One region of the Pseudomonas sp. MH10 genome, then DNA from elsewhere that is predicted to be linked to it. Evidence: predicted binding sites of a transcription regulator. Region 1 holds the regulator's gene; the other holds the start of a gene.
The links. Region 1 encodes FliA, which starts transcription of late flagellar genes. Its sites were predicted from a motif close to CTAAAGTTTNNNNNNNNNNNGCCGNTAA; they were not measured.
Positions count from the first base shown of each region.

Region 2: a site for FliA is predicted at 2,445-2,472, ahead of motA (flagellar motor stator protein MotA). Genes of this name have one in related genera too.

Region 1 covers NZ_CP133783.1:235,390-239,875, forward strand. Annotated here, with positions in the region: gene flhF (flagellar biosynthesis protein FlhF) at 1-778, shown strand, start outside; gene fleN (flagellar synthesis regulator FleN) at 891-1,724, shown strand; gene fliA (RNA polymerase sigma factor FliA) at 1,721-2,461, shown strand; gene RHM59_RS01065 (chemotaxis response regulator CheY) at 2,717-3,091, shown strand; gene RHM59_RS01070 (protein phosphatase CheZ) at 3,111-3,899, shown strand; gene RHM59_RS01075 (chemotaxis protein CheA) at 3,931-4,486, shown strand, end outside.
Region 2 covers NZ_CP133783.1:3,146,264-3,150,749, forward strand. Annotated here, with positions in the region: gene motB (flagellar motor protein MotB) at 491-1,522, opposite strand; gene motA (flagellar motor stator protein MotA) at 1,526-2,377, opposite strand; gene RHM59_RS14060 (HDOD domain-containing protein) at 2,585-4,120, shown strand; gene rhdA (thiosulfate sulfurtransferase) at 4,304-4,486, shown strand, end outside.

The sequences.
Region 1 (4,486 bases):
GGACCTGTTGGCGATGACCACTGAAATTGAAGAGCCTCGTCAGGCGTGGCGCATGTTGTTGGCGCACCTGGCGCGGATGATTGTGACCCCGGATGTCGAGCCGCTGGAAGAAGGCGGCGTGATTGCGATGGTAGGGCCGGCTGGTATGGGCAAGACCACGACCCTGGCGAAACTGGCCGCGCGTTATGTCTTGAAATACGGTTCGCAAAACATCGCTCTGGTGAGCATGGACAGCTACCGAATTGGTGCTCAGGAACAGCTTAAAACCCTGGGCCGGATCCTCAATGTATCCGTCACCCACATCGATCCTGGCCAGTCGTTGGGCCAGGCGTTGGAACCGCTGTTGCGCAAGCGCGTGGTGTTAATTGACACCGCCGGTCTGCAAGCCAGCGATCCGGCTCTGCGAATGCAGCTGGAAAGTCTCGCGGGTCGCGGTATCAAAGCACGTAATTATCTGGTGTTAGCAACTACCAGTCAGAAGCAGGTTCTAACCGCTGCATACCACAGCTATAAACGCTGCGGGCTGGCGGGCTGCATCCTCACCAAACTGGACGAAACTGCCAGTCTGGGAGAGGTGTTGAGTTTGGCAATAAGCCATGAGTTACCGGTGGCTTATCTCACGGATGGACCGCGAATACCGGACGACTTGCATTTGCCACGTAGGCACCAGCTGGTCAGTCGTGCGGTGAGTGTGCAAATGCAGGAAGAGCCAAGCGAAGAAGCTATGGCGGATATGTTCGCGGATCTTTATCACAGCCCGAACAAGCGGGTTGGGTAGGGCAAGACATTGGAATGTACCTGCATCAAGGGTGGCGCCGACGTTGTTCATGCAACGCACGCGCAATCACTGATGTGGCCTCGGTCTAAGCAAGTCAAGGTAAAGAACTAAAATGGGTAGCATGCATCCCGTACAGGTCATCGCAGTAACTGGCGGCAAGGGTGGCGTCGGTAAGACAAACGTTTCAGTGAACCTCTCACTGGCGCTGGCAGAGCTTGGCCGACGCGTCATGTTGCTGGACGCTGATCTGGGTCTGGCAAACGTCGACGTCTTGCTTGGCCTCACACCCAAACGAACCCTTGCCGATGTGATCGAGGGGCGTTGCGAACTGCGCGACGTGTTGCTCCAAGGCCCTGGCGGGATTCGTATCGTGCCAGCGGCTTCGGGCACTCAGAGCATGGTTCACCTGACGCCTGCGCAACACGCCGGGCTGATTCAGGCGTTCAGCGACATCGGTGACAACCTCGATGTGCTGGTGATCGACACGGCGGCCGGGATCGGTGAGTCAGTGGTCAGTTTCGTGCGCGCAGCTCAAGAAGTGCTGCTGGTGGTGTGCGATGAACCCACGTCGATTACCGACGCCTACGCGTTGATCAAGCTGCTGAACCGCGATTACGGCATGAACCGCTTTCGAGTGCTGGCCAACATGGCGCAAAGCCCTCAGGAAGGGCGCAATTTGTTCGCCAAGTTGACTAAGGTCACGGACCGCTTTCTAGACGTCGCCTTACAATACGTCGGTGCTGTGCCCTACGACGAATGTGTGCGCAAGGCCGTGCAAAAGCAGCGGGCAGTTTACGAAGCATTTCCTCGTTCCAAGTGTTCCCTGGCCTTTAAGGCCATCGCGCAGAAAGTCGACACGTGGCCATTGCCGGCCAACCCGCGCGGACACCTTGAATTTTTCGTTGAACGGCTCGTACATCAGACGAGTGCAGGACCAGTCCTATGACAGCCAGCGGCTATCGCATGTACAGCAAGGCGTCCAAGGACTCCCAGTACGAGCTGATCGAGCGGTATGCGCCGCTGGTGAAACGCATTGCCTATCACTTGCTGGCACGCCTGCCAGCCAGCGTACAAGTTGAAGACTTGATCCAAGCCGGCATGATCGGTTTGCTAGAAGTGTCTACCAAATATGACGCCACCAAAGGCGCAAGTTTCGAAACCTATGCCGGGATTCGTATCCGTGGCGCCATGCTCGATGAAGTGCGAAAGGGCAATTGGGCCCCTCGTTCAGTGCACCGCAATACACGCATGGTCAGTGACGCAATTCGATCAATTGAAGCTAAAACAGGTCGTGACGCTAAAGATCACGAAGTTGCGGCCGAACTCCAATTGAGTCTTGATGATTATTACGGGATTTTGAACGATACCTTGGGCAGCCGGTTGTTCAGTTTCGACGATCTTTTACAGGACGGCGAACATGAAGGGCTGCATGAGGATGGCGCAAGCGCTCAGCTTGAGCCGTCACGCGATCTGGAGGATGAACGCTTCCAGGCAGCGTTAGCGGATGCAATAGCCAACTTGCCGGAGCGTGAGCGACTGGTGTTGGCGCTGTACTACGACGAAGAGCTGAACCTCAAAGAAATTGGTGAAGTATTGGGGGTTAGCGAATCGCGGGTCAGCCAGTTACACAGCCAGTGCGCAGCTCGTTTGCGAGGGCGTTTGGGAGAATGGCGAGCGCGTTGATGGGCAAGGCGTGACCCCTGGTGGTGACGAGTTGCCTGTAAGCCGGCTGTGCAAAGCGTTGCGTGCGAAGCATAAGACTAGGCGGAAGCCGTTCAGAGAGTCCTTTAGACTTTCTGTGTCCATTCCGGCGTGTTGATTTACCAAGCCCGTCGTCGTTTTCGTGCAGCCTATATGTGCTGTGCCGGTTTTGATTGAACAGCGTATTCAGGTGCTGAATGCGTTTAAGACTGCTTGGAGGTCGAATTGGACAAGAACATGAAAATCCTCATCGTTGATGACTTCTCAACGATGCGGCGGATCATTAAAAACCTGTTGCGTGACCTTGGGTTCACCAACACGGCAGAAGCGGACGACGGAACTACCGCGCTGCCCATGCTGCAAAGCGGTAACTTCGACTTTCTGGTGACTGACTGGAACATGCCTGGCATGTCCGGTATCGATTTGCTGCGCCATGTGCGCGCCGATGATCGTCTCAAGCACTTGCCAGTATTGATGGTAACGGCCGAAGCCAAACGTGACCAAATCATCGAAGCCGCTCAGGCCGGTGTTAACGGTTATGTGGTCAAGCCCTTCACGGCCCAAGTGCTGAAAGAAAAGATCGAAAAGATCTTCGAGCGCGTCAATAGCTGATGTCCGCCGTGGGGGCTGTATGGAGCACACAGATTCAACCCAGGCCGACTTCGAGTCGACCCTGAAGAAACACGCACACGAGTTGGTCGAAAGTCTTGAAAAAGGCCGATTTGGCGACGCGGTGCAACTGATCCATGAGCTGAACCAGACTCGCGACCGAGGTCTGTATCAGGAAGTCGGCAAACTGACCCGTGAGCTGCACAGTGCGATCGTCAATTTTCAAATTGACCCGAACATGCCGCAAGCCAAAGAAGTTTCGCAGATCACTGATGCCACCGAGCGTCTGTCGTATGTGGTCAGGCTGACCGAGAATGCCGCCAACCGCACGATGGACCTGGTAGAGGCAAGCACGCCATTGATGGGCGGGCTGGCGTCTGAAGCCAGCGCCTTGAGTGCCGATTGGGCGCGTTTTATGCGTCGCGAAGTCGGTGCCGAAGAGTTTCGCGAACTGGCTCGACGGGTCGAAGGTTTCTTGGCGCGTACAGAGAAAGACAGCCGCGAAGTCTCCGCCCACCTCAACGATATTTTGCTGGCTCAAGACTTCCAGGACCTCACCGGTCAGGTGATCAAGCGCGTTACGCAACTGGTTACGGAAGTGGAAAGCAACTTGCTCAAACTGGTGCTGATGGCCAGCCAGGTCGATCGCTTTGCAGGGATCGAACATGACCATCAATCGATCCGTACAGAACAAGATCAAGAAAAAAATCTGTCTCAAGGTGAAGGTCCGCAGATTCATGCCGATAAGCGTGAAGACGTTGTATCCGGTCAGGATGATGTTGACGATCTGCTATCCAGCCTGGGCTTCTAGGTCGATTGATTGAATTTTAGGGAGCACCCCAATGAGCTTCGGCGCCGATGAAGAGATCCTTCAGGATTTTCTGGTAGAGGCTGGCGAGATTCTCGAGCAATTGTCCGAGCAGTTGGTCGAGCTGGAAAGCCGTCCCGATGATGCGGAGTTGCTCAATGCAATTTTTCGCGGTTTTCACACTGTAAAAGGGGGCGCCGGCTTCCTCCAGCTCCATGAGCTGGTGGAGTGCTGCCACATCGCCGAGAACGTCTTCGACATCCTGCGCAAGGGTGAGCGTCGCGTTGATTCGGAATTGATGGACGTGGTTCTGGAAGCGTTGGACGCGGTCAATGCCATGTTCACCGAAGTGCGTGAACGCACCGACGTGACGGCGGCTACGCCGGAGTTGCTCGCGAAATTGGCGCGCCTGGCAGAGCCAGCACCCAAAGCGAGTGCTGTCGCCGCGCCCGTCAGCGTTGAGCCGACGCCGGTCGAAGCCACTGCGGACATTACCGATACCGAATTCGAACAATTGCTCGATTCGCTCAATGCGGTCAAAGCTCAGGCGGAAGCCTCTGCATCAGCCCCAGCAGTAGCAGCACCGGTCG
Region 2 (4,486 bases), 2.7 Mb from region 1:
CAATGGGTTGGCGCTGGGTTTGGCGTGTATATCCGGCCTTTGTGGTTGCTGCGCTTATGGTTTCGCTTTTACAGCGAGGCACCTTTTTCAAACGCCAAAAAGGTCCCCCAAAACGCTTGCCCCACCATGCAGGACCTCGCCTAGGCTCGGTCTTCCCTCACTCCGGCGTCGCTCCGGGGGTCGCCGTGAGCGGCCGTCCCTGGCCGCGCACGGCTTACTCGGCATCCTTGCCTCGTTACCCCCTGCGCAACGCCTGCGTTCGGCCGCATGGTTTCACGGGGCCTCTTTCCGCAATTCGATATTCAATTCACAGACGATCCACAGGCAGGCGGCCATCTGTAGGAGCCAACATCTGAACTGAATTTATTCGGGAAGGCTTCAGTCCTGACACCCTGCAACCTCAAACCACACAAAGTGCCACACAGCTTGCTGCGCGAGACAGCGCGGCGTGAAGACGTGGCGGACCCTCCTACAGAAAGATGCACGAGAACTACTTCTTGGTCTCGTCCATCTTCAGCGCTCCATCTTCAAAAATGTTCAGTTTTTGCCGAAGTTCATGGGGCTGCACAGGTTCTTGGGGATCAACCGGAGCCGGTGTGGCTGAAGCGCCGGGGGCGCCGGTCGGTGCAGACCCATTGGCTGGCGCAGGCGGCGCTGTGTTGTCCGGCGACGGGGACACTGTCCCTTCGATACGCTGTTGGGCTTTCTTGGTCAGCACAATAATGTCGATGCGCCGGTTGACTGCGCTTTGCGGATGCTCCTTGTCATACAAGGATGACGAGGCATAGCCCACAACCCTGGCCACCTGCGGCTCCGGATAACCACCCGCGACCAATGCTCGACGCGCAGCGTTAGCTCGGTTCGCCGACAATTCCCAGTTACCATACTCGCCGCTCACTGCGTAAGGGGTCGCATCGGTATGGCCGCTGATGCTGATCTTGTTCGGCACCGTTTTAATGGTGTCGGCCATGGCCAGGAGGATGTCTTCGAAATAGGGCTTCAAGCGAGCACTGCCGATGTCAAACATCGGCCGGTTATCGGCGTCCATGATCTGGATGCGCAAACCGTCCTGAGTGATCTCGAACTGGATCTGGTCCTTGAATTTCTTCAACTGCGGATTTTCATCGACCTTGGTTTGCAGCTCTTGCAACAGCATATCCAAGCGTTCTTGCTCAACTTGCTCCGCCAGCGTTTCAGACTGGTCAGTTTCGGTCTTGATTTTATCCGGCTGCGGCTCGGACTTGACCTCGGGGTTGAGGGTCTTGTCCGGCGCCAGCGCGGGCGAGCCGCCTAGATCGATAATGTAGGGTGTACCGCTTTCGGTGAACCCAATAGGGTCTTTGAAGTAACCGGCAATCTGGATTTTCTGCTGGGGCGTAGCGGAGGACATCAGCCACAGCACCAGAAAGAACGCCATCATTGCCGTCGCGAAGTCGGCGAACGCGATTTTCCACGCGCCGCCGTGGTGCCCGGCGGCGTAACGCTTGACGCGCTTGACGATTATCGGCTGGTTATTTTCCATGACTCAGCGACCGCGAACCGCTTGTTCAAGCTCACTGAAGCTAGGGCGGTGCTTGGGGTACAAAACCTTGCGACCGAATTCTACCGCCAGCGAAGGCGGCATGCCGGACGCTGAAGCGACCAGCGAGGCCTTGATGGACTCGAACACATTGAGTTCTTCCTTGGCGTCGTGAGCCAGGGAAGTCGCCAGCGGTCCAAAGAAACCATACGCAGCAAGAATACCGAAGAACGTACCCACCAGCGCCGCACCCACGTGCATACCGATAGCCGCCTGATCGCCGTCAGCCAGCGATGCCATGGTCACAACGATACCAAGAACGGCGGCGACGATACCGAAGCCGGGCATGGCATCGGCAATACCAGTCACTGCGTGCGAAGGATGTTCCAGCTCTTCCTTCATGCTTTGCAGTTCCATGTCGAACAAACCTTCAAGCTCGTGCGGCGCCATATTCCCTGACGACATGATCCGCAGGTAATCGCAGATGTAATCGGTCATACGCGCATCTTTGAGCACGGAGGGATATTTGGCGAAAATCGGACTGGCCGAAGCGTCTTCGATGTCACCTTCAATCGCCATCATGCCTTCGCGGCGGCTTTTGTTGAGAATTTCGTAGACCAGGCCCAGGATTTCCAGATAAAACGTGTGCGAGAAGCGAGAGCTGAACATCTTCAGCGACTTCTTGACCACATGCAGAGTCATGTAGCCGGGGTTGGCCTGGAGGAATGCGCCAAGGGCGGCGCCCCCGATGATCATGACCTCGAAAGGTTGGATCAATGCTCCGATCTTGCCGTGGGACATGACGTATCCGCCGAGAACGCTCGCGAAAACGACAATAATGCCGATAATTTTAGCCATATAGAGAGAGTTCTTACTGAGTCGGGTTCGAGATCATGAGTGGAAGTTCTTGAAACTCTTCTTCTACTTATCGGCGTAAGTGCGCCAGACTATAGCCAGTTCAGGCGAAAAGCCAGTTCGACCCTTGTAGCAGGGTGCTCGCGCTGACATGCCATGCATGCCGCATCCGATAATGTCCTAAACGATTAGCTGTACAGGCCGCCTGCAATGCCACCAGAAACTTCAGCACCGCTTCCCGTTCCGCGCACCCTTGATGCATGGCACAAACAGTTGGACGGGATTCGCCTGCCGGTACCCATTAATAGCCACACTCAAGTGCTGAGTGCGCTCGGTGATAGCCGCCGTTCGCTGCGCGATATCGCCGAGTTGATGCAGGAAAGCCCGTCGCTGGTTCTCAGCGTCTTGCGCGAGGTCAACCATCACAGCATTGGCTTGAGCGAGCCTGCGGAAAGCCTCGAGGTGGCTATTAATCGTCTAGGTCTGAAGCGCACTGAAGAACTGCTGCAACGTTTGCCTGCGCTGGAAATAGAGGATATCTCGCCGAGCTTGCGGCAATTCCAGATGATCAGTCAGCACGCGATGCAGCAAGCCAACGGGCTGTTCGCCGGTCGTCTGGCGCGGCTTTGGCAGGACATTCATTGGGGCAGCCTGCTGTTTTTATCGCCGCTCTGGCCAATGGCCGTTGCACACCCAAAGCTGCTTGAAGAATGGGAGCTGCGGGTGATTCACAAAGGTGAGTCGGCGCGCATTGTCGAAAACGCATTATTCGGCGTAAGCCTGCTCAAGCTGTGCCAAGTGCTCGCAGTGGCCTGGCGGCTGCCAATATGGGTAACTCAGGGCTACAGCGCGCTGATCAACGAACGCCGACTGTTGGTCAAGTCGCTGCATATTGCTCGCGACCACCTTAATCCACTGCGACAACGGCAACGCCTCGACGCTGACCCCGAACTGCGCCGCTGGCTCAACCAGCCTGCCAATACGATCCTGCTCGCCAATGGCATCGCATTGTCTGCACAACAAGCCTGGGACGGTCCGCACAGCCTGCGCTGGCAGATGCTGACCAGCCTGTACCTGCAAGTCTCGCTGGATGACGTGCAGCAACAAGTCCACCAACAAGCGGTACAAAGTGCTCGAAAACACTTCGCGACGGGGCTCTGGCACCCTGCCGAAGCACTCATATGGCCTGCGGACACACGGCGAATTCATCGCGGCCTGTTACCCGCACCGCCGCCTTCGGCCGAAGCGCTGCATTTGTGGCGAAAGTATTGCACTGAGTTACTGGAAGAGCCGAGCCGCTTCAACAATGCCATGCACCTCACAACGCTTGCCCGAGACGCACTGGTGGCCTGCGGCATGCAGCGCCTGATGCTGCTGATGATTGACCGCAATATGACGGTTTTGCGTGTTCAGCAAATTGCCGGCTTGGACAAGGACGCCATGCACCTGACCTTGGACATTGCTGAGAGCACGGTATTGCAACGCTTGCTGGCTCAACCGACCCAATTGCGTCTGACGCCTGCCAACACCGCTCAATTTTCGGCGCTGCTGCCCGTCAGGCTAAAAAGCCTGTTCACCGGCGAACACTTACTGTTGCGCTCGCTCAGCAGTAATGAGCGGGTGGTCATGCTGGTGTTCGCGGATCAGGGCGGCGGGCCGTTCTCGGAAATCAGCGTCCAAGCATTCGGCAAAACCTCGCAATGCATTGAGCGGGCACTGAGCAGCTTCAGCAGCCGCAAGGCCTGACCGCTTAAATAGCTGACCCTCTGTAGGCGCGAACTTTTTCGCGATGCGGTTTACCTGACACACCGCGTGAACGCCTTCTTCAACACATTGGCTCTACAGGGATTTAGGTCCGCCCCGCGCGGCATCGCAGACGAAGCGGGATCTCGTACGCTACAATTCGCCTCTTTTTTCTGGAGACCTCACATGTCTGAATTCTCTAGCTTGCCGTTAGTCATCGAGCCCTGCGACTTGCTCTCCCGTCTTGACGCGCCAGAGTTGATCCTCGTCGACCTGACCAGCAGCGCTCGCTATGGCGCCGGACATATTCCAGGCGCACGTTTTGTCGACCCAAAACGAACCCAGCAGGGTCAAGCTCCAGCGCCGGGG